Regions from separate parts of the Microbacterium sp. NPDC057407 genome, predicted to be linked through region 1. Evidence: predicted binding sites of a transcription regulator. Region 1 holds the regulator's gene; each other region holds the start of a gene.
The links. The regulator LexA, encoded in region 1, represses DNA repair genes until DNA is damaged. The targets are predictions, from matches to a motif close to TCGAACANNTGTTCGA.
Positions count from the first base shown of each region.

Region 2: the regulator LexA is predicted to act here: its motif matches at 1,970-1,985, upstream of ACFUTX_RS01820 (DUF222 domain-containing protein).
Region 3: the regulator LexA is predicted to act here: its motif matches at 3,448-3,463, upstream of ACFUTX_RS09520 (intein-containing Rv2578c family radical SAM protein).

Region 1 is NZ_JBHVCA010000006.1:27,920-35,641, forward strand. It holds gene ACFUTX_RS14485 (histidinol-phosphate transaminase) at 1-784, opposite strand, end outside; gene ACFUTX_RS14490 (LysM peptidoglycan-binding domain-containing protein) at 808-1,194, opposite strand; gene lexA (transcriptional repressor LexA) at 1,466-2,146, shown strand; gene ACFUTX_RS14500 (hypothetical protein) at 2,213-3,751, shown strand; gene metE (5-methyltetrahydropteroyltriglutamate--homocysteine S-methyltransferase) at 3,748-6,084, opposite strand; gene ACFUTX_RS14510 (methylenetetrahydrofolate reductase) at 6,081-7,040, opposite strand; gene ACFUTX_RS14515 (alpha/beta hydrolase family protein) at 7,277-7,722, shown strand, end outside.
Region 2 is NZ_JBHVCA010000001.1:369,595-377,316, forward strand. It holds gene ACFUTX_RS01805 (holo-ACP synthase) at 1-162, shown strand, start outside; gene alr (alanine racemase) at 159-1,283, shown strand; gene tsaE (tRNA (adenosine(37)-N6)-threonylcarbamoyltransferase complex ATPase subunit type 1 TsaE) at 1,388-1,837, shown strand; gene ACFUTX_RS01820 (DUF222 domain-containing protein) at 1,996-3,273, shown strand; gene tsaB (tRNA (adenosine(37)-N6)-threonylcarbamoyltransferase complex dimerization subunit type 1 TsaB) at 3,342-3,995, shown strand; gene rimI (ribosomal protein S18-alanine N-acetyltransferase) at 3,992-4,489, shown strand; gene tsaD (tRNA (adenosine(37)-N6)-threonylcarbamoyltransferase complex transferase subunit TsaD) at 4,486-5,556, shown strand; gene ACFUTX_RS01840 (hypothetical protein) at 5,568-6,056, shown strand; gene ACFUTX_RS01845 (SAM-dependent methyltransferase) at 6,031-7,239, opposite strand; gene groES (co-chaperone GroES) at 7,717-7,722, shown strand, end outside.
Region 3 is NZ_JBHVCA010000003.1:164,005-171,726, reverse strand. It holds gene ACFUTX_RS09530 (TetR/AcrR family transcriptional regulator) at 1-277, opposite strand, end outside; gene ACFUTX_RS09525 (alpha/beta hydrolase) at 349-1,263, shown strand; gene ACFUTX_RS09520 (intein-containing Rv2578c family radical SAM protein) at 1,286-3,439, opposite strand; gene ACFUTX_RS09515 (M15 family metallopeptidase) at 3,559-4,719, shown strand; gene ACFUTX_RS09510 (acyl-CoA dehydrogenase family protein) at 4,925-6,088, shown strand; gene ACFUTX_RS09505 (MmcQ/YjbR family DNA-binding protein) at 6,172-6,555, opposite strand; gene ACFUTX_RS09500 (energy-coupling factor transporter transmembrane component T) at 6,719-7,561, opposite strand; gene ACFUTX_RS09495 (ABC transporter ATP-binding protein) at 7,558-7,722, opposite strand, start outside.

The DNA of each region.
Region 1 (7,722 bases):
CGGCCTGCGTCAGGGCGCTCAGGTGGTAGGGCAGTCGCACGAGGCGCAGCGCATCGACGAAGGCCGGGTCGGCGGCGAGGTATCCGACGCGGGCCCCGGCGAACGCGAAGGCCTTGCTCATCGTTCTGGACACCACGAGCCGCTCCCTGCCGGGGAGCAGCGTGAGTGCGGAGCGCTCGTCGCGCGGCGCGAACTCGAAGTAGGCCTCATCCACGACGACCACTCCCGGCGCGGCGTCGTACACCGCCTCGATCACGTCGAGGCCGAGCGGCGTGCCGGTCGGATTGTTGGGCGAGCAGAGGAAGACGACGTCGGGCGCGGCGTCGGCGACCTGCGCGGCGGCGTCGCCGGCGTCGACCGTGTAGTCGGCCGAACGGGGCGCGGTCACCCATTCCGCCCCCGTCGCTCGCGTCAGCAGCGGGTACATCGAGTAGGTGGGTGCGAAGCTGAAGGCCGTGCGACCGGGCCCGGCGAAGGCCTGCAGGACGTGCTGGAGCACCTCGTTCGAACCGTTCGCCGCCCAGATCTGATCGCGGTGGAGTCCATGGCCCAGATAGTCGGCGAACCCTTCGCGCAGGGCCGTGAACTCGCGGTCGGGGTAGCGGTTGACGTCGCGCAGAGCCTGGGCGACCGAATCCATGATGTCGTCGGCGACGTCTTGGGGAACGGGGTGGGTGTTCTCGTTGACGTTGAGCGCGACCGGAAGCGGGGCCTGCGGTGCGCCGTAGGGCGTCATTCCGCGGAGGTCGTCGCGCAGAGGGAGATCTTCGAGGCGGGGACTCACCCCTCCGATCCTACGGCGCGCACTCAACGGCCCGGTGCGTACTCCGCGGGGATGGCGAGGCTCTGACCGGCCTGGAGCGTCACGCCGTCGAGCGCGTTCAGGCGGACGATGGCGTCGACCACGTCGCGCGGATCGGCGTCGGGAGCCACGTCCTGCGCGATCGACCACAGGGAGTCTCCTGACGAGACCGTCACGGTGGCGAAGGAGCCGGGGTCGGTGCCGGCGTCGCGCGAAGCCAGCGCCGCCCCACCCGAGACCATGGCGACCGAGATCGCCACGACAGCCGGCAGCGCGGCGAGGGCGGCCAGCACACGACGCCCGCGGAGGGTGAGGCGCAGGCGGGTCGACCGTGCCGGCAGGCCGAAAGACGTCGTGCCGAGCCCGGGGGACGTGATGCCGATGGCGGTCATGGTCTTCTCCTCCTGTGGGGGAGAGATTCGCACCCTTCGCGCGGCCGGGAGCGGAGGGTGCGAATCTCTGTACCGAAGTTATCTTCGATGTTCTACGATGTCAACAGTCCGTTTCGGCGGCGCACCCTCGAACGCGACACGCGGTCGTGTTGCTGTGTTCGAGGGCCGAAGCCGGATACGGTTTCGATACGAGTAGCCCACCACGGGCCTCCGACATTCGAAGACCGCTGCACCCCGAGGACGCCTCCCGGGACGAGACAGGAGCCGGAAGATGAGCGATGCCACCGGGCGTGAACGGCCGCAGACGCGGCGCCGCAAGAGCCTGAGCGACAAGCAGCTGGCGATCCTCGAGGTGATCCAGCGCTCGATCGCGCGGCACGGGTATCCCCCGAGCATGCGCGAGATCGGCGATGCGGTCGGTCTGAAGTCGCTGTCGAGCGTGACGCACCAGCTCAATCAGCTCGAGCTGAGCGGCTACCTCCGCCGCGACGCCGGCAAGACCCGGGCCATGGAAGTGCTCATCGACCTCCCGGGCGCCGCCACCGAGAGCCCGGCGGACTCGCTCCCCTCATTGGGCGACGCAGCGCTGGTGCCGCTCGTGGGGCGCATCGCCGCCGGCGTGCCCATCACAGCCGAGCAGCAGGTGGAGGAGATCTTCCCCCTTCCCCGTCAGCTGGTGGGCAAGGGCGAGCTGTTCATGCTCAAGGTGTCGGGCGAGTCGATGATCGACGCCGCCATCTGCGACGGCGACTGGGTGGTGGTGCGTTCGCAGGCGACGGCCGACAACGGCGAGATCGTCGCGGCGATGCTCGACGGCGAGGCGACCGTGAAGACCTTCCGGCAGCGCGACGGCCACACGTGGCTGCTCCCCCGCAACTCGGCCTTCGAGCCGATCCTCGGCGACGAGGCGGTCGTCCTCGGCAAGGTCGTCGCGGTGCTGCGCGCGGTCTGACCCGCCGGGTCACCCGCGCCGGGTGATCCTTCTCGCAACGGGCTCGCGTTCGGCCAGAATGACGCCATGAGCGACATCGACATCGATGCGGCCGACGCCCCGGCTCTCGCCGCGCGCATCCGCGAACTCGAATCCGAGAACGCCCGGCTCGCCTCGGCGGTGACGACGAGTCCCGCGCCGCGGTCGAGCGGCCGATGGCGGGCCGTCGTGTCGGCGATCTGCATCGTCGTCGCGGCCATCCTCGTCCCCGTCTCGATCGTGACCGCGTGGGCGCGGGTGCAGCTCGTCGAGGAGGAGGCCTTCGTCGCGACGCTCGCTCCGCTCGCCGACGATCCGGCGGTGCAGGCGCTCGTTGTCGACGAGACCATGGACGCCATCACGGCGCAGGTCGATTTCGACCAGCTCACCTCCGACGTGTTCACCGGCATCGCCGACCTCGGCGTCCCGCCGCGCGTGGCTCAGCTGCTCGACATGCTCCAGGCGCCCGCCGCCGACGGACTGGAGAACCTCGTCGACGGGGCCGTGACCCGGGTGGTGGAATCGGATGCCTTCTCCGACGTGTGGGCGACCGCGACCCGGGCGGCGCACCGGGCGCTCACCACCGCGGCCACGTCGGACGGCGGCGGCCTGGTCGTGAAGACCGACGACGGGGTCGGCATCCAACTCGGCGCGATCGTCGACGTCGTGAAGCAGCGGCTTCTCGACCGCGGGGTGAGCGCCGCGCAGCTGATACCGGCCGTCGACCGGGTGGTGATCATCGGAAAGGGCGACAACCTCGCGGCGATCCGCACCGGATACGCCCTGGCGACGACTCTGGGATGGTGGCTGCCGGTCATCACCCTCGCCCTGTTCGGCGCGGGGATCGCGATCGCCCGGCGCCGCAGCGTCGCGGTGCTCGGCACCGGGCTCGGTCTGGCGATCGGGGCCGGAGGTCTCGCCGTCGCACTCGCGATCGGCGACACGACGATGGGCATCGTCGCCGGCGACCTCGACCTGTCTGCGTCGGCCCTCGACGTCATCTACGACCAGCTCGTCGGGGCGATGACCCAGACCGCCATCGTGCTGTGCGTGCTCGGCGTCTTCGTCGCCGTCCTCGGCTGGGCGATGGGCCGCTCGGCTGGCGCGGAGGGCGCGCGCCGGGCCGTGCGCAGCATGAACTCGTCGGCACGGCGGCAGCTGGCCGGCCGCGGCCTCGATACCCGCGGGTTCGGCGCCTGGCTCGCCCGCTATCGCGTGCTCGTCCGCTCGGTGATCGCGGTACTCGCGGTTCTCTGGCTCTTCGCGTTGCGGCCGCTGTCGTTCGGGGACGTCGTCCTGGTCCTGGTGGTGGCCTTCGGCGTCGCCTGGATCCTCGAGCTCGTCCAGCGCCGCGACGAGGAGCAGCCGCTGCTCGCCGCACCGGCGGGGGATGCGGGCGCCGGGCACGGGCCGGCAGATGCCGACATTCACACCGGCCCTCCCACTGCCGAGGCGGTGCCCGCGGAGGACGCCGCCACCGACGCCGTCACCGTCGTCATCCCGGCCAGGGGCGAGACGACGGATGCCGCGGAGGCACCGGCCCCCGCGGCATCCGCGTCGACGAAGAAGAAGCCGCCGCGACGCTAGACGGCCGCGCCCACCTTCTCGCGGATGTCGCGGGTGGCGGTGATGATGTTGCGCAGCGACTCGACCGTCTCGTCGTAGCCCCGGGTCTTGAGGCCGCAGTCGGGGTTCACCCACACCTGACGCAGCGGCAGCTCGGTCGCGGCGCGATCGAGCAGGTCCGCCACTTCGCCCACCGACGGCACGCGCGGCGAGTGGATGTCGTACACCCCGGGGCCGACGCCATGGGTGAAGCCCGACGCGGCGATGTCGCCGATCACTTCGCCGCGGCTGCGGGCCGCCTCGATCGAGGTGACGTCGGCGTCGAGCGCGGCGATCGCATCGATCACCACGTCGAACTCGGAGTAGCAGAGGTGCGTGTGGACCTGGGTCGCTTCGGCCGCGCCGGCGGTGGCGAGACGGAACGCGCCGACCGACCACTCGAGGTACGCGGGCTGATCGGCCTTCTTCAGGGGCAGCAGCTCGCGCAGGGCCGGCTCGTCCACCTGGATCACGCCGATGCCGGCCGCCTCGAGATCGGCGATCTCGTCGCGCAGCGCGAGCGCGACCTGGTTGGCCGTCTCGGCGAGCGGCTGGTCGTCGCGCACGAACGACCACGCGAGGATCGTGACGGGACCGGTGAGCATCCCCTTCATGGGCTTGTCCGTGAGCGACTGCGCGAAGGTCGACCAGGCGACGGTGATCGGAGCCGGACGGGACACGTCCCCCCACAGGATCGACGGGCGTGTTGCACGCGAGCCGTAGGACTGCACCCACCCGTGCTCGGTGACGTCGAAGCCGCCGAGGTTCTCTGCGAAGTACTGCACCATGTCGTTGCGCTCGGCTTCGCCGTGCACGAGGACGTCGAGCCCGAGGTCCTCCTGCAGTGCCACGACTCGCGCGATCTCGTCGCGGAGGAACTGCTCGTACTCCTCGGTGCTGATCTCGCCCTTCGCGTGCCGGGCACGGGCGCGACGGATGTCTCCGGTCTGCGGGAACGAGCCGATCGTGGTCGTCGGCAGCACGGGAAGGCCGAGCGCCGCCTCCTGCGCCGCGACCCGGGCATCGTAATCGCCGCGGTCGAAGTCGTCGGGCGTGAGCGCCTCCGCGCGCTCGCGCACCGCGCCGTCGCGCACGCCGGGCGCGCTGCGCCTGTCGGCGAGGGCAGCGGATGCCGCGGCCAGCTCGTCCGCGATGGCGTCGGCGCCGTCGGCGAGCCCTCGCGCGAGAGTCACGACCTGGCGCGTCTTCTGATCGGCGAAGGCGAGCCACGACGCCAGGCGCGGGTCGAGGCGCGTCTCGTCGTCGACGTCGTGGGGAACGTGCTGCAGCGACGTCGACGTGCCGGCCGACACCCGGTCGGCGCCCAGCGCTTCGAGCGCCTCCAGCTTCGCCCACGCGCCGGCGAGGTCGCCGCGCCAGATGTTCCGCCCGTCGATCACGCCGCCCACGAGCGTCTTGCCGCCGAGATCGACGGCAGCGTCGGGCGTCGCGCCGCGCGTCAGGTCGATGGCGACGGCCTCGACGGGAGCAGCGGCCAGCGCGGTCCAGGCGGCGTCGGTCAGCTGGGCGTACCCGGCCGCCACGAGGATCGCCGGACGATCGGCCGCGGTGCCGAGCGCCGCGTAGGCTCGCGCGGCAGCGGCGGCGAGCGTCGCGGCGTCGACCGGCAGACTCTCGCTCACGAGAGCGGGCTCGTCCAGCTGGACCCAATCGGCCCCGGCTGAGCGGAGGCTCGCGAGAAGCTCCGCGTAGACGGGCACCAGGTCGTCGAGGCGGGTCAGCGGATCGAAGCCCGCGGGCGCGGCATCCGTCGCCTTCGCGAGCGCGAGCAGCGTGACCGGGCCCACGATCACAGGCCGCACGGTGAAGCCGTCGGCCCTCGCCTCGGCCACCTGGCGGGCGAACCGGTCGCTCGACAGGGCGAAGCGCGTCTCGGGGCCGATCTCGGGAACGAGATAGTGGTAGTTGGTGTCGAACCACTTGGTCATCTCGAGGGGAGCCTTCTCGCCGGCGCCCCGCGCGGCCGTGAAGTACGCGCCGAGGCCGATCTCGCCGTCGTCGCCGCGCAGGTCGGCGAACCGCTCCGGAAGGGCTCCGACGGCCACCGCCGCATCGAGGACCTGGTCGTAGTACGAGAACGACTCGGGAATCGAGGAGTCGTCGCGCCCGAGCCCGAGCGCTGCGAGACGCTCTCGCGTCTGGCGGCGGAGCTCTGCCGCGGTCGTCTCGAGCTGCTGCTCGTCGGCGGTCCCTGCCCAGTGGGCCTCGACGGCGCGCTTGAGCTCGCGACGGCGTCCGATGCGGGGGTAGCCCAGGATCGTTCCGCGGGGGAAGGCGGGTGTGGTGTCGGTCATCGTGCGGCTTCCTTTTCGAGGGGAGGGGTGAGGATGCCGGCGTCGCGGAGGACCGCGATCACCGTCTCGTGGCTGTTGAACGCATAGAGGTGGACGCCTGGCGCGCCGCCGGCGACGACGTCACGGGCGAGGCCGGCCGCATAGCCGAGGCCGACGGCACGCTGGCCTTCGGGCGTCGGCTCGATCTCGAGCGCGATGGCGAGCTCGGCCGGCAGCTCTTCGCCGGTCAGCTCGAGGACGCGCCGCAGCCGGGCGGGCGACGTGATCGGCATGATCCCGGGGAGGATCGGGATCGTGACGCCCGCGTCGCGCGATCGCTGGACGAAGGCGAGGTAGTCGTCGGCGTGGAAGAACAGCTGCGTGATCGCCAGCGTCGCGCCCGCGGCCTGCTTGGCCAGGAGCGCGTCGATGTGCTCCCGCGGATGCCGCGACCGAGGGTGTCCGTTGGGAAACGCGGCGACCGCGATGTCGACCTTCGGACGCGGCTGCACCCGGGCGGCACCCGGGACCCCGGGGATCGGCTGCTCGGTGTACGGCGCCCGCTCCGCCTGCACCCGGTCGATGAGCTGGACGAGCTGGGCCGAGCTCTCGAGGTCGCCCAGGAACGCGTCGCCCTCGCGAGCGCCCGCGGGCGGATCGCCGCGGAGTGCGAGGAAGCTGGTCACCCCGGCGTCGAGGAACTCGCGGATGAGGGAGGCGGCGCCGGCGTAGGTGTTGCCGACGCACGTGAGGTGGGCGAGGGGCGCGACGGTCGTCTCGCGCAGGATGTGGCGGAGGAGGTCGAGCGAGCGACCTCCGGTCGACCCGCCGGCGCCGTAGGTGACGGAGATGAACCGGGGACCGACCTCGGCGAGACGGCGGACGGTCTCGTGGAGGGCGGCGATCCCCGCCTCGGACTTCGGCGGGTACACCTCGAACGAGAACGGCACCGGCGGGGCGCTGAGGTCGATCGACATGTCGTTCTTCTCTGTTCGGGGGACGGAGGCCGGACGGCCGCGGACGGGCGCGCCGGAAGTCGAGGACCGGCGGCGCGGTGTCATCGCGGGCGGGTGCCGGGCTCGGCTGTCGCTCCCTGCCCGGTCCGTCGGTGACGCATCGGGCGACGATGGGTCCACGGTAGCGGAGGGCTCTCCCGCTTCCGCCGCCTGTGACCTTGTGTTTCGGGGCACCGGTTTCCCCTACCGTGGGTGTCGTGACGACCGCTCTGCCCTACGGAACCTGGCCCTCCCCGATCTCCGCGCGGGCGGTCACGGCCGCATCGCCACGGCTCGAGGGCGCCCGCTACGTCGGCGACGAGATCTGGTGGGGCGAGACCGTGCCCGAGCAGGCCGGGCGCACCGCGGTGCGCAGGCGCGCGGCATCCGGCGCTGTCTCGGACGTGATCGCGACGCCGTGGAGCGCGCGATCACGAGTTCACGAGTACGGCGGGGGCGCGTGGACGGCGGCCGACGGCGCACTCGTCTTCGTCGACAAGGCCGATCAGCGCGTGTGGCGTGTCGAGCACGGCTCGCCGCGGCCGCTCACACCCGCCGCCGGCGACATGCGCTTCGGAGGGCTGGTGTGGCAGGCCGGACGGCTGCTCGCGGTGCGCGAGATCCACGAGGGTGCGGGGACGCCCCGGCGCGACATCGTCGAGAT
Region 2 (7,722 bases), on a different contig from region 1:
CGCCCGTGGTTCACCCTGAGCGGCACGACGGCGACCGCCGTCGCCGACCGCGGCATCACGACGCTCCACCTGTCGATGTCGCACGACGCGGGCTTCGCGACGGCCTACGTCGTGGCCGAGGCCGACGCCGGGTCGCGCGAGCCGAAGGGCGCGCGCCGATGAGCCGCGTCGCGCCCGGGGTGCTGCGCGAGGCGACGGTCGACGTCGGCGCGATCGAAGACAATGTGCGTCACCTGCGCCGGCTCACCGAGTCGGAGGTGATCGCGGTGGTCAAGGCCGACGGCTACGGGCACGGCGCCGTGCGCTCCGCCGTCGCCGCGCTCGCCGGCGGTGCGACGCGCCTGGGTGTCGCCGACGTCGCCGAGGCCGTCGCGCTGCGGCGGGCGGGGATCGACGCGCCCATCGTGGCCTGGCTGCACGCACCGGGCGCCTCCTTCGCAGAAGCCGCGTCGCTGGGGATCGAGTTGGGGATCTCGAGCTTCGACCAGCTGCAGCAGGCGGCGGCCGCGGCATCCGGCGACCGCCCTGTGGGCGTTCATCTGAAGCTCGAGACGGGGCTGTCGCGCAACGGGATCGCTCCGGCCGACCAGCGCCTCGTGTTCGCCGAGGCCGCCCGCCTGGAGCGGATCGGCAAAGTGCGGGTGGTGGCGCTGTTCAGCCACCTCTCGAACGCCTCCGACGACGATGATCGCGCCGCGCTCGCCGTCTTCGAGGAAGGCGTCGCGCATGCGGCGTCGCTCGGGCTGGCGCCGCCGCTGCGGCATCTCGCCGCCACGCACGCGGCCATCGCACTCCCCGAGGCGCGTCTGGGCTGCGTGCGCATCGGGATCGGACTCTACGGGCTCTCGCCCTTCGCCGATCGGTCATCGGCCGAGCTGGGGCTGCGTCCCGCCATGACCCTGCGGGCCCCGGTGGCCGCGGTGCGCCGAGTGCCTGCCGGGCAGGGCGTGTCGTACGGATACGACTACCGCGCGCCTCGCGAGACGACGCTCGCCCTCGTGCCCCTCGGCTACGCCGACGGAATCCCGCGGCAGGCGTCCGGGGCAGGTCCGGTGGTGATCGGCGGCCGCAGGTTCCACGTCGCTGGCCGGATCGCCATGGACCAGTTCGTGGTCGACGTCGCAGATGCCGCGGTCGAGGTCGGCGACGAGGTCGTGCTGTTCGGCGACCCGACGCTGGGCGTGCCGGCCGCCGGCGAGTGGGCGGATGCCGCGGGGACCATCAACTACGAGATCGTGACGCGGATCGGACCCCGGGTGCCGCGGCGGCAGGTGTCGGCGTGACCGGGAAGCCCGCAGAGGGTTCCGGCGTTGGCCCCGATGTGAAAGAGACGCTGCAGAGCCTGGACGACCTCGTCGGCACCCGCGAGGTCACGTCGCCCGCCGACATGGAGGCGCTGGGCGCCGAGATCGGACGGATGCTGCGCCCCGGCGACCTCGTGGTGCTCACCGGTCCGCTCGGCGCGGGCAAGACCACTCTCACCCGCGGGATCGCCGCGGGGCTGCAGGTGCGCGGACCCGTGCAGAGCCCCACGTTCGTCATCGCCCGGACGCATCCGTCGCTCGTCGGCGGTACGCCTCTCGTCCACGTCGATGCCTACCGCCTCGGATCCGCGGCCGAGCTCGACGACCTCGACATCGACCTGGACTCGTCGGCGGTGATCGTCGAGTGGGGTCGGGGCATGGTGGACGGGCTCCGAGACAGCTGGTGGGAGATCGAGATCGAGCGCGAGTGGCACGGTCGGGGCGTCGACACGGCGTGCGGCACGTACTCGCGCGCCACCGAGGAGCTCGACGCGGACTCGCCTCGAGCGGTCACGGTCTCGCGGCGGCCGTGAGCGGCTAGCGGTTCAGTGTGGACCGCAGCAGGTCGGTGAGACCTATCGTCAGGTTGGTTCGTGGCCGGGATCGCCGGATGCCTAGTCGAGAACAAAAATGCGCCATGGGTTATCGCCCTGCATCCTCCAGTGTCGAAGCTATGTACTAACATGGTTGCATGCTGACCATTGGAGATGATCCGGTTCCGATACCGGACGCCTTGGACCTCGTGGTCGAGGCGTCCCATGTGCTGGCGATCATCGCTGCGCAGCGTCTCGAACGGGTGCACGCGATGCGGCGTGAGGCGCTGGCCGACATGCCTGACCGCGGGCTGCAAGAGGTGGTGGAACGTGGCATTCGCCTCGAGCTCGCCGCCGCGCTCCGCATCACCGAGCAGGCCTCGGGCGACATGCTTGCGCTGGCCGAGGCGCTCGTCGAGCGGTATCCGTCGGTGCTCGAGTCCCTGAGCCGCGCGCGGGTGACCGAGAAGCACGCGCAGATCCTGGTGCGAGTGCTCGACGAGGTCGATCCGCACCTTCGTGACAGGGTGGTCGACGACGCGTTGCCGCTTGCCGAGGCCCAGCCGGTGGGCACGTTCGCGCGACGGCTGCGCCGGATCGTCGACGACGCGCGAGCCTCGACCCTCACCGAGAGGTTCGAACGGGCCCTCACCTCGCGCCGCGTGGTCGTCGAGCATGTCGACGACGGAATGGCGTGGCTGCACGCGCTCGTTCCCGCGGTCGAGGCTCACGCGATCCACGCGCGCGTCACCGCGATCGCGAAGACCATCGCGGCCAGCCCCCACGAGAACCGCACCCTCGACCAGGTGCGCGCCGACGTTCTCAGCGACCTGCTCATCGACGGCACGACCACCGTGCACCCGGCTGCGGCACGAGGCATTCGCGCCACCGTGGCGGTGACGGTCCCCGTTCTCGCGCTCCTCGCGACCGACGACATCGACCGAGAGGACCAAGGTCTCGCGCCGGCGACCGTCGAAGGCATCGGGCCGATCCCGCTCACCAGGGCACGCGAGCTGTGCGGCGAAGCGGACGGATGGATGCGGGTGCTCACGCATCCGGAAACCGGCATCGTCCTTTCGGTCGGACGCGACCGGTACCGGCCGCCACCGGCGCTGCGCCACCTCGTCCGGTGGCGCGCCGAGCGCTGCATGGCCCCGGGGTGTGCGATCCCCGCCAGCCGGTGCGAGATCGACCACACCGTCGCGTGGGCCGAAGGGGGCGACACCTCTCTCGACAACCTCGCGCCCCTGTGCACGGGCCACCACACGGTGAAGCATCATGGCGGGTGGACGGTCGCTCAGATCCCCGACAGCGGTGGAGCACTCTCATGGACCTCGCCGGCCGGTCGGAGGTATGTCGTGGCGCCCGAACGACCCACGCCCGTCCTCCGCGCCGCTCCGACGCGCCCCCACGACACCGCGGCGGCCCCGTTCTGATGGCGGTGTCGCGCTCGCACGGTCTGCGTGCCGCCGGGATGACACGGGGTGGCGTCTACCCTGGAAGGGTGATCCTCGGCATCGACACCTCGCTCGGATCGACGGTCGCCGTCGTCGAGCCCGACGGCGTCGTGCGCTCGCAGGCCGAGAGCCGTGACCCGCGCGGACACGCCGAGGTCATCGGCAGCCTGATCGAGCAGGCGCTGGCCGAGGCATCCGTCACCGCCGCCGACATCTCGCACGTCGCCTCCGGCATGGGCCCCGGGCCCTTCACCGGGCTGCGGGTCGGGATCGCCGCCGCACGCGCGTTCGCCCTCGGGCGCGGCCTCCCCGTCGTCCCGGTCCCCAGCCACGACGCCGTCGCCCTCGAGCTGCTCCTCCACGCCGCGCTCACCGGTGATGACACGGCCGACGTGCCGTTCGCCGTCGTCACCGACGCGCGCCGACGCGAGCTGGCCTATACGGTGTACGGCGGCATCGACGACGACGGGCTGCCGGTGCGCACGAGCGAGCCTGCGCTCGCCCCCCGCGACGACCTCGACGACCTCCTCTCGTCCGTCGGCGCTGCCCGCCGCGACGCCGAGCGCATCCCCGCCGCCCTGCTCGCCATCTGCGCCGCACGCGCGGTGGCCGCCGGCCGCACGATCGGACCGGCGGACGCCCTCTACCTGAGATCGCCGGACGTCACCTTGTCGAGCGGGCCGAAGCGGGTGGGCGCATGACCCTGCGCGAAGCCGGTCCCGCCGACCTCGAACCGATCATGGCGCTGGAGCGCGCCTCGTTCCCCACCGACGCCTGGTCGGCGGCCATGATGCGCGAAGAGCTGTCGTCACCGCACGGGTGGTACATCGTCGACGAGGTCGCCGGCCGCGTCACCGGGTACGCGGGCCTGCGCGCCGTGCGAGGCGCCAAGGACGCCGACGTGCAGACGATCGCGATCGCCGAGGCATCCCGTGGTCGCGGCCGTGGACGCGCACTGCTGCGAGCGCTTCTCGACGAGGCCGCCCGCCGAGAGGTGCAGGACGTGTTCCTCGAAGTGCGCGCCGACAACCCCGTCGCTCATGCGCTGTACGTCTCCGAGGGTTTCCGCGAGATCGGGCGCCGCCCCCGGTACTACCAGCCCGACGACGTCGACGCGATCGTGATGAAGCTCGACGTGCGCGGTTGGTCGACGGCGCAGACGGCCTCGCCCGAAGACGCGGGGGTGTGCACGTGAACCGCGAGGAACCGCTCGTCCTCGGCATCGAAACGAGCTGCGACGAGACGGGGATCGGCATCGTCCGAGGGCGCACGCTGCTCTCGAACACCATCGCGAGCTCGATGGACGAGCACGCGCGGTACGGCGGCGTGGTCCCCGAGGTGGCGGCGCGCGCCCACCTCGAAGCGCTCGAACCCGCCATCCACGCCGCGCTGGCCGAATCCGGCGTGCGCCTCGGCGACCTCGACGCCGTCGCCGTGACATCCGGCCCCGGGCTCGCCGGTGCTCTCATGGTGGGTGTGGGAGCCGCGAAGGCCCTCGCCGTCTCCCTCGAGCGTCCGCTGTACGCCGTCAACCACCTCGTCGGACACATCGCCGCCGACATCCTCGACCCCGACGCGCCGCCCCTCGAATACCCGACCGTCGCCCTCCTCGTGAGCGGCGGGCATACGTCGCTCCTCCTGGTGCGCGACCTCACGACCGACGTCGAGCTGCTCGGCGAGACGATGGACGACGCCGCGGGCGAAGCGTTCGACAAGGTCGCGCGGCTGCTCGGGCTGCCGTACCCGGGCGGCCCCGAGATCGACCGTGCCGCGGCGGCCGGCGATCCCGACGCGATCCGCTTCCCGCGGGGCCTCTCCCGCGCGAGCGACATGGCCGAACACCGCTACGACTTCTCCTTCTCGGGACTCAAGACCGCCGTCGCCCGCTGGACAGAGCAGCGGCAGGCCGCGGGCGAGCCGATCCCCGTCGCCGACGTCGCCGCCAGCTTCCGAGAGGCCGTCGTCGACGTGCTGGTGACGAAGGCGCTCGCCGCGTGCCGCGACCACGGCGTGCCGCGCCTGCTGCTTGGCGGCGGCGTCATCGCGAACCGCCGTCTGCGCGACGTGGCGCTGGAGCGCGCGGCCGCCCAAGGGGTGACGGTGCGCATCCCGCCGCTGTCGCTGTGCACCGACAACGGGGCCATGATCGCGGCGCTCGCCTCCGAACTCGTCATGTCGGGCCGTGCTCCCTCGTCGCTGCGCTTCGGAGCGGACTCGACCCTCCCGGTCACCGAGATCCAGGTCGCCGGGGAGGACGCATGACAGAAGAGCGGATGCCGCGACCCCCCATGCCCGCGGCTCGACCCCCGGCCGCGACCCCGGCGGTCGAGCCGCCGTCGCCCGACGTCGATCTCGCCGACGAGGCATCCCCGCTCCCCGGCGTGCACCGCGGCGGATTCCTGCGGTTGCCGACCGCGCCGGTGAGCGTGACGACGACCCAGACGGCACCGGCCGAGCCGGGCACCGAGGACGACCCGCCGTCGGTGACGGCGCAATGGCTCATGCCCGAGCCCGCCGGTCCACAGCGCGGGCTCGCCGCGTGGGCTCTCGTGTTCTCGATCGCCGGACTCGTGGTGTCGCTGTTCGTCGGCTGGGGATTCCCGATCGGTCTCGTCGGGATCGTGTCGGCGATCCTGGCGCTGCGACGGCCGCTAGAGAGTCGCGCCGTCGCGATCTGGGCCCTCGTCCTCGGCGCCGTGTCGCTGCTCTACAGCGCCGGGTGGCTGTGGTTCGCGTTCAGTCGCCTCGCGGCGGCCGGCTGACGCGGTCGGCCAGCACCGCGATCCGGCGCGTGCCGATGCGGGTCAGCAGGAGCGTCGCCTCGGCTTCTCCCTTCAGCACCAGCTTGCGCCGGAACTGTGCGGGATCGACATCCACGCCGCGCTTCTTGATCTCGACGCGTCCGATCCCGTGCGCCCGCAACGCGGCGTTGATCGTGGGCACCTTCGCGGGCATCGACTCCCGCACCCGGAACGACGACACGAACGGGCTCGTGAGCGCGGCATCCGACGTCAGATAGGCGATGTGCTCATCGAGCATCCCGGCATCCAGGGAGCGGGCCACCTCGCCGATGAGCCGGGCCCGGATCACCGCGCCGTCCGGTTCGTGGACGAAAGCGCCCAGGCCGCGGACCGGCTCATCGGGGCTGTCCGACGCCGCGGTGAGCTCGTGCCCTTCGCCGTCGCGCAGCACCAGCGCGGCCCGGCGCACGCCGTCGCGGGCCAGGGCGCCCGACCAGACGACGAGTTCGATGGTCGAGCCGTCGGCGCTGACCCACTGCGCCTCGACGTCGTCGGGGATGAGGTGCCGGTCGAGTCCCGGGCCGAGCTTGATCCCTGCCGGCAGACGCCGCGCGAGATCGAACGCCCAGTTCAGCGGCGGAGACCAGTCCTCCGGTCGGGTGCGAGCCGTCTCGGAATGGCCCGCCGTGCGCCGCGCAGGATCGAGCCACACCGCTTCGACGCCCGACAGATCGGTCTGCTGAGCGGTCGCGTGCTGCACGGTCACCGCGTCTCCGAACGGGGCGAGGTTGTACGCGGCGATCGCCGCCGTCACCTCGTCGGCGTCGACGGCGGTCACGTGCAGCCCGAGCGCCGCCAGCCCGAGGGCGTCGCCGCCGATCCCCGAACCCAGGTCGGCCACACGGGTGATGCCGGCGTCCCGGAACCGTGCCGCGTGACGGGCGGCGACCGAGAGCCGCGTCGCCTGCTCGAGCCCGGCCCGGGTGAACAGCATCCGAGAGGCGAACGGTCCGAACTTCGGCGCCGCCCGCACGCGCAGTCGTGACTGCGTCACCACGGCGGAGACGAGATCGGGGGAGTGACCCGCCTTGCGCAACCGCGACACGATCCGTGCCACATCGTCGGCCGACTCCACCGGGGGAAGTTCGTCGAGCAGCCGCAGCCCCTCCGGGGTGAGCAGCGCGGTCAGCTCGGCCATCTCCACGCAGCCACCCTACGTGTCATCCCGCGATCCGGTCGCTCATCATTGATGGGGTGGCTCTGGGCCGGCACCGCCGGCCCAGAGCGTCTCCCCAGCGCACCCGGTCCCCACGGGTGCCCCTTCAACTCCTGTGGGCCCGCGCCGACGCCCCATCGTCGACGACGAGGCAGCCGGCGTGCACGACGACGCAATCTTCGTCTCCACGCTTGCTCATCCCCCAGGAGGGCCGTGAGTTCAGAAACACGGCCGACCGGTCGCTCCAACCCCAGCGGAAGCGACCATGCAGTAGACCACATCACGACCGCCGCACCGCGCCCAGGGGGTTGACAGCGGGGGTCCGGCGGGAGCAACATGCGCCGCCATGTCACACGTTGGCACTCACGTTGCGGGAGTGCCAGCCAGATGCCTACACTGGTGATAAGCACTCTCCGTACCAGAGTGCTAACGAGTCTTCAGTCTCAAGGAAAGCAGAGGTAGACCGTGTCG
Region 3 (7,722 bases), on a different contig from region 1:
GGGCGAGGCCGCGCCCCGACCGGGCGCGCGCCGGCTCCACGACGCGCTCGATGAAGACCTCTCGCGCGGCGGCCACCGTCGCGAGCTGCAGCTGCTCCTTCGAGCCGAACAGCGTCGCGACGCCGCTCTTGCTGTGGCCTGCGGCATCCGCCAGTCGTCCGATCGTGAGGCCCTCGAGACCATCGACCGAAGCGGCGTCGATCGCGTGCGCCAGAATCGCGCGTCGCGACGCGTCGCCGCGCTCACGGCGGCCGTCCCGGACGGATGCTTGCGCCATGCGACGAGGTTACCGTACGATCGTTCGTATAAGTACGTACGACCGTACGCATAGTCGCGCGAGGAGCTGCCATGAACGCCGTCCGATCCACTGCGGGTGCGACCATCCGCGTCGCCGGGGTTCTCTCGCCCCGGCTGGGTGCGGCGGTGGCGCTCCCGCTTTTCGGCCATGTCGCGCGCCCGCGGGCGGTGCATGCCGATGACCGCTCGACGATGGATCGTGCGCGCAGGTCGTCGATCCGCATCCCGGGGCTCGACCGGCGCGGTGTCGACGTGACGGTGTACGAGTGGGGCGCTGGTCCTGACGCCGTCGTGCTCGCTCACGGCTGGACCGGTCGGGCGAGCCAGTTCGCGACCCTCGTGCGCGAGCTTGTCGCGGAGGGATTCCGGGTCGTCGCGTTCGATGCACCCGCCCACGGCGACACCGCGGGCCGGGGTACGTACCTCGTCGATTGGACCGACATCCTCGCGCAGCTGGCTCATCGGTACGGGCGGCTCCGCGCCGTCGTCGGCCACTCGTTCGGCGGACTCGCAGCGCTCGTCGCCACGGCGCACGGGCTCGACGTCGACCGCGCCGTCACCATCGCGGCACCCGGTGACCCTGACCTGCTGCTCGCGCAGTTCCAGGCGATGCTCGGGTTCGATGACCGCACGGCGGCCGCGCTTCGTGCCCGGTTCGCGCGCCGGTACTTCCCCGGCGAGACCGACCCGTTCGCGCGGCTGTCGCCCTTGCAGCAGAGCCTCACGGCGGCGGTGCCCCTTCTCGCGGTCCACGACGAGACCGACCCGGTCGTGCCCTTCGGCGAGCTCGCCCGGATCGCCGCCGTGCATCCGGACGCGCGCGTCGTCGTGACCCGTGGGTTCGGGCACAACCGCCTGCTCACTGCGGATCCCGTGCTCGATGCGGTGGTCGCCTTCGTCAGCGAGGACCGGCCCGACCGGGCCGTGACCCGCGACGAGCGCGGCACCGTGCGCCGTCGCGGCTGATCGGGACGGCGCACGACGCCGGTCAGAAAAGACGGGCGGGTTCCGCTGCCGACGACGGGGTCACCCCCGCGTTCGCCGGCGCCGCCCGGGCGGCCCGGCCCCGCGAGGTGATCACGATTCCGGCGGCGCGCGCATCGGCCCGTGACGCGAGCCCCGGCACCGGTCCGCCCCGCGGATTCTCCTCTTCGGCCCGGCCGTCGAGCCGATGCGCGCGCAGCAGGGGCCGCACGCGCTGGGCGAGCCACGCGCGATACGCCTTGGGCGCGGTGACGGATGCTCCGGGGTAGAGACCCAGGTACGACGACACGAGTTCGGGATGCTCCCGCTCGAGCCACTGCATGAACCACTGCTTCGCGCCCGGGCGAAGGTGCAGGGCACCGTAGATCACCCGGACCGCGCCAGCCGCCTTGATGCGCGCGAGCGCATCGTCGATCGCCGCGATGGAGTCGGTCAGGTGGGGGACGATCGGCATCAGGAAGACGGTGACGCGGAACCCCGCCTCGGTGGCGGCGCGTACCGTCTCGAGGCGCGCGGTCGCGGTCGGCGTGCCGGGTTCGATGAGGTTCTGAAGCGCATCGTCGAACACGGCGATCGACATGGCCAGGGTGATGTCTACCTGACCCGCCGCCTCGGTCAACAGCGGCAGGTCGCGCCGCAGCAGTGTGCCTTTCGTCAGGATCGAGAACGGCGTCCCCGACGTCGTCAGCGCGCCGATGATGCCCGGCATCAGCCGGTACCGGCCCTCAGCCCGCTGGTACGGATCGGTGTTGGTGCCGAGCATGACCGGCTGCTGGGTCCAGGAACCGCGCCGCAGCTCCTTCTCGAGCACTTCGGCCACATTGATCTTCACGACCACCTGGGAGTCGAAGTCCCGACCCGCGTCGAGCTCGAGGTATTCGTGCGTGCCGCGGGCGAAGCAATTGTGGCTGATGACCCCGTTCGCCACGAAGTCGCCGGTGGTGGTGGTGATGTCGATCATGTCGATCGACTCTTCTAGATCGTCGATGCCCACGACCCGCAGCGGAGCCACGCCCTTCACGGCGGTTCCGAGCAGGTCCAGCTTGCGAGTGATCGCAGGCTGAGTCAGATCGAAGAACCGTCGACGAGCCGGCAGACCGCCGAGAAGGCGAATCGAGACGACGCCGTTCTCGCGCGGAGACTCGGTCGCGAACTCGAACCGGTGAGCTCGCAGACAGCCGCTGATCGCAGCCAGCATGTTCGAGTCTTTATTGGAGATTCGAAGGATGCCTCTGCTGCAGCTTCCTTCCGCATCGAAGACTCCCGAGAGGAACCCTCGAGACCACTCGAGGGTCGGCTCAGATGGCCACTCGATCAGGGAGGTGATCAGTTCGTGATCCGTCCGTTTCGACGAAGCAATGGCGGTCATCGCACGCCGCGACGCCGAGGCGGGCGAGAACGCGCTGCGTCGAAGCGTCACCCCCGCGGCCACCAGATACGCGTGGGCTCGATCGAGAGCCTCATCGTCGGCGAGTGCGAGGCGGAATCGGTGAGCGGTGTAGGTCCCGCCCGTGCTTCGCGGATAGTCGCGCCGCAGCATCATCCCGTCGCCGCGCACCATGCCGCACAGGTATCCGACGCGGAAGTCGTCGGTCTCGACCGATGAGAGCCCCGCCCCGCCCGTGCCGAACCCGATCAATCGGTTGTTCGTGGTGAGGTACGGCCGTTGCCCTTTCTCGGAAGGCTGGACGAACTTCCACCCGCGTTCGGTGAGGAAGCGGTGGTCTCCGCTCGCGATGACCTCAGTGCCGTCGCTCAGTCGGATTCGATACGCACGTTTGCGGGTCGGCCACACGGCACCCACCGTCGCCGACGTGTAGCGGCGATACGAACCGTCTCGCCGCGTGCCGACCACGACGTCTCCGACCCTGACTTCCTTCAGCGGCTTGGTGCGCCCGTCCGCCATGAGGATGGCCGTGTCGGGATGCAGGCAGTACACGCACGCATGACTGCATCCGCGGTAGGGGTTCACGGTCCAGTCGAAGGGCATCGCCGACGCTCCGGGCACGTGATTCAGGGCCGTCTTGCACAGCACCTCGTGGAACGTCACCCCGGCGAACTCGGGCGTGGTCACGGATTGGACGAGGCCGTTGAGGTGCTCGAGACCCGGGAGGGCCGAGGCATCCGCCACCCCGAGCTCTTGACCTTGCCAACGCATGACTCCATGCGAACACATGTTCGAGAGTGTGTCAAGGCGGCGCGCGCCCGCATCGAACACGGCAGGCCGCGACGGGTCGGTGCCAGCGCCGCCTCGGCCGACGGGGCACAATGGCAGGCGTGACGGTCCCCGGTCCGCCCCGCCCCCCGGAGTCTCGCCGCGCTGCACGCGTGCTGCGCGAAGAGGCTGCTCGGCGTGCTCGCGCGGGAGCAGACAGGCGCGCCCGGGTCGGGACGGAGTCGCACGATCGCACGCTCGCCGGCGATCCGAGCCGGTCGGGGGCGCATCGCACCCGCCCCGCCCAGGCGCACGGCGCCCGGTCCTCGTCGGCGAGCGCGGGCTCGGCACCGGCCCGTCACGTCCGCCCCACTCGGCGAGGGCGAGCAGCCGTCACCGTTTTCGTCGCGGCGGGGCTGCTCTTCGCCGGCATCCCGGCGCTCACCTCGCTGACCGCGGGATCGGCCTCCGGACCCGAGGCGGGCTCCGCGAAGCTGTTCGCGGTTCCCCCTCACATCGACGCCCTGCCGGTGCCGACCTTCGAGCAGGCGACCACCTCGACCGACATCTGCGGCGAGTCCTCCGTGCGGGCCGCGCTCGAGGCCGGAGACGACTCCGCGGCGATCGCGGCGGCGGGCGGCGGGGAGGCGTTCCGCGCCGCCGTGGCGACCGGCGCAGCATCCTGCGTCGACCTGGCCGACCCCTCGCGCATCTGGGTCGTCGTGAACAAGCGGCGCCCGTACGCCCCGGTCGACTACCGCCCTGCAGCGCTCATGCTGCCCGACGGGGTGCGCAGCGTCGAGGGAGGGTCGCTTCGATCGGATGCCGCCGCCGCCCTGACCTCGATGGTGACGGCCGCGCGGGATGCGGGCGTCGGCGAGATCGCCCTCGAGAGCGGCTTCCGGTCCTACGAGACGCAGCAGGGGTCGTACGGTCGGCAGGTCGCGGCCCGCGGCGTCGAGGGGGCCGACCAGGTCAGCGCCCGTCCCGGCTTCAGCGAGCACCAGTCCGGCCTCGCCGGCGACGTGGTCGCGTGCGCCGGCGCGTGCGGCACGCTCGACGACCTCGCCGCCACGGCGCAGGGCGCGTGGGTGGCGGGCCACTCGTGGGAGTACGGGTGGATCGTGCGGTACGTCGACGGCGGCACCGACGTGACCGGCTACCTCGGCGAACCCTGGCACCTTCGCTACATCGGGCCCGACCTCGCCCGCGCCTACCACGAGGGCGGCTGGACCTCGCTCGAGGAGTTCTTCGGCCTCCCGGCCGCCCCCGATTACGGCTGAGCCGACGCCTGACGCCGGGTGGAGGCATCCCACAAAGTCCGACACTCGGTTCCAGGATTCTTCGGATCCGATCTCACATCGGCGCGGTCGGCGCCGCCGGCCGTCCTAGGATTCGAGGGAGACCTGAGGATTCAGCTCGGGCACGCCCGGCCGGGTCGCATCCGACCGCCGTGGCGCATCGCTCGAAGACGAGAAGGAGGCGCGCATGGAGCGCGACATCTACGACGAGGACCACGAGGCGTTCCGCGACGTCGTCAAGGAGTTCATCAAGCGCTACGCGACCGAAGAGAAGCGCAAGCAGTGGGACGCGGCGGGCGAGGTCGACCGCGCGACCATGCTCGCGGCGGGCGAGGCGGGCATCATCGGGCTCTCCGTGCCGGAGGAGTTCGGCGGGGCCGGGATGCTGCAGGACTACCGCTTCCGCGCGATCGTGCTCGAAGAGACCATCGGCGCCGGCCTCGGCTCGCTCGCGGGGGCCCTCGGCATCCAGGACGACCTGGCGGTGCCGTACATCGTGCACATGGGCACGCAGGAGCAGAAGGAGAAGTGGCTCCCGGGCATGGCCACGGGCGAGATCCTCGGTGCTCTGGCGATGACCGAGCCCGGAACCGGCAGCGACCTGCGCGGCATCAAGACGACCGCGAAGAAGGTCGACGGCGGCTACATCGTCAACGGCGCCAAGACGTTCATCTCGTCGGGCAAGACCGCCGACATGGTCGTCACGTTCGTCAAGACCGGCGAGGGCAACCGCCCGGACGCCTTCAGCCTGCTGATCCTCGAAGACGGCATGGCGGGCTTCGACCACAGCAAGAAGCTCGAGAAGATGGGCTTCCACGGGTGGGACACCGCCGAGCTGTCGTTCAGCGACGTCTTCGTGCCCGAGGCGAACCTCATCGGCGGCAAGGAGGGTCTCGGCTTCATCCAGCTGATGATGAACCTGCCGCTCGAGCGCCTGTCGATCGCCGTCGCCGCGGCGGCAGCCGGCGAGGCGGCGTTCGAGTGGACGCGCGACTACGTCCTCAGCCGCGAGGCCTTCGGCCAGCCGATCGCCGACTTCCAGAACACGCGCTTCAAGCTCGCCGACATGGCGACGACCGTCGACGTGCTGTGGGCCTACAACGACCGGGCGATGATGCTCTACAAGGACCAGAAGCTCACCCCCGAAGAGGCGGCGAAGGTCAAGTACTGGTCGACCGACCGCGAGTGGGAGCTGCTCGACATCGGCGTGCAGCTGCACGGCGGCTACGGCTACATCACCGAGTACCCCATCGCCCGCGCCTTCCTCGACGCCCGCGTGCACCGCATCTACGGCGGCACGAACGAGATCATGCGCGACCTGGTGGCGCGACAGATCGTCGGCAAGCGGTAGCGATCGCCGGAACGGATGCCGCGGCCCCGCCCTCTTCGCAGGCGCCGGGCCGCGGCATCCGTCGTCGTGCCGGGTCGGTGGGATCAGCCGGCGTCGAACTCGCGACGCAGGTAGCGCGGGGCCTGCGTGCGCCAGGCCTCGGTCACCAGCTCGACGAGGTGGTCGGGGTCGATCCCGGCCATGCGGAACGCGATCTTGGGCTCGCTCCACCGGGTCGTGGTGCGCAGGAACACGTCGGGCCGCATCTCGACCAGCGCCACCGCGTCGATCGGATCGGCGACCTTCGTGGCGACGACGAGTTCGTTCGCGATGACCTCGCGCATGTCTTCGGGGATGCTCGGCCAGGGGTGGCACTCCCACGCGTAGAGCTTGCCGCGCACGAACCACGCCGCGCCGCCGGTCGTCGCCCGTTCCTCGCTGCCGGGGAGGGATGCCGCGGCACGGCGCACGTCGTCGAGGGTGGGCACCCTCGGAGCCTAGGCCGAACCCCCGACATCGGCCGGCGCTCTCGGCAGTCATCAGGCACCGGTGTGCACAAAGTCGGACGTCCGTGGCGAGCCGCGGCGCGAGGCACCGCCTCGGCCGCTCCGCCGACCCGATCGCCGACGTTGTGCACGGCGCGGAGAAGCGTCAGCCCAGACCCCACGGGAAGAAGACCCACAGGATGACGCCAGAGGCCGCGAGGAACAGCCCGATGAAGACGACGTCGCGCGCCCGGAACGGCACCAGGTGGCGCTCGGTGCGGTCCGGGTACGCGCCGAACGCCCGCGCGTCCATCGCGAGGGCGACCCGCTCGGCGTGGCGGATGGCGCCGGCCATCAGCGGCACGATGTAGCCGAACCAGCGGGCGACGGCGGCGAACGGACCGCGTCCGCCGTGCGCTCCCCGCACGCGGTGCGCCTGGCGGATGACGTCGAGTTCGTGCGCGAAGCGCGGCACGAACCGGAAGGCCGCCAAGGCCGTGTACCCGATCCGGTACGGCAGGCGCAGCTGCTGAACCGTCGCGCGCACGAGGTCGGGTCCGGTCGTCGAGAGCCCCGCGATGAGGGTGAGCCCGATGATCGCGGCCAGGCGGAGACCCGTGGCCCAGCCCAGTTCGAGGGCGCCCGAGTACAGGGTCCACGACCCGACCTGGAGCACCGGCGCCGTCTGATCGACGCGGGCCGGGTCGGTCCAGACGGCGAAGCCGAGGCCGATGATCGCGGCCGCGGCGGGCAGGGCGACCAGCACGGCCGCCAGCCGCGGCGTGAATCTCACCCCGATCAGCAGGATCGCGTAGCTCAGCGCCAGGAACGCGAGCGGGGTCGCGGCATCCCGCACGAAGACGAGCAGCACGATCACCGGGAGCGGGGCGGCGAGCTTCGCCAGCGGGTTGAGCCCGTACAGGAAGCGGACGGGCGACGCCGCGACCCGGTCCGCGTACGGGTCCGCGACCCCGCCGAAGCCCTTTGCCACGGTGAGCGGCCCGGTCACGTCGCCGCCTCCGGCGCGTCCGGAAGGTCGCCGATACGCGCGATTCCGGCGAGGCTCGGATGCCGCTCCAGGCCGTGCAGAGCGCGACGCAGCGGCGGCAGGCGCAGCCCCGCTCGCTCGATCAGGTCGGCGTCGGCGAAGACGTCCGCGGTCGGCCCGTT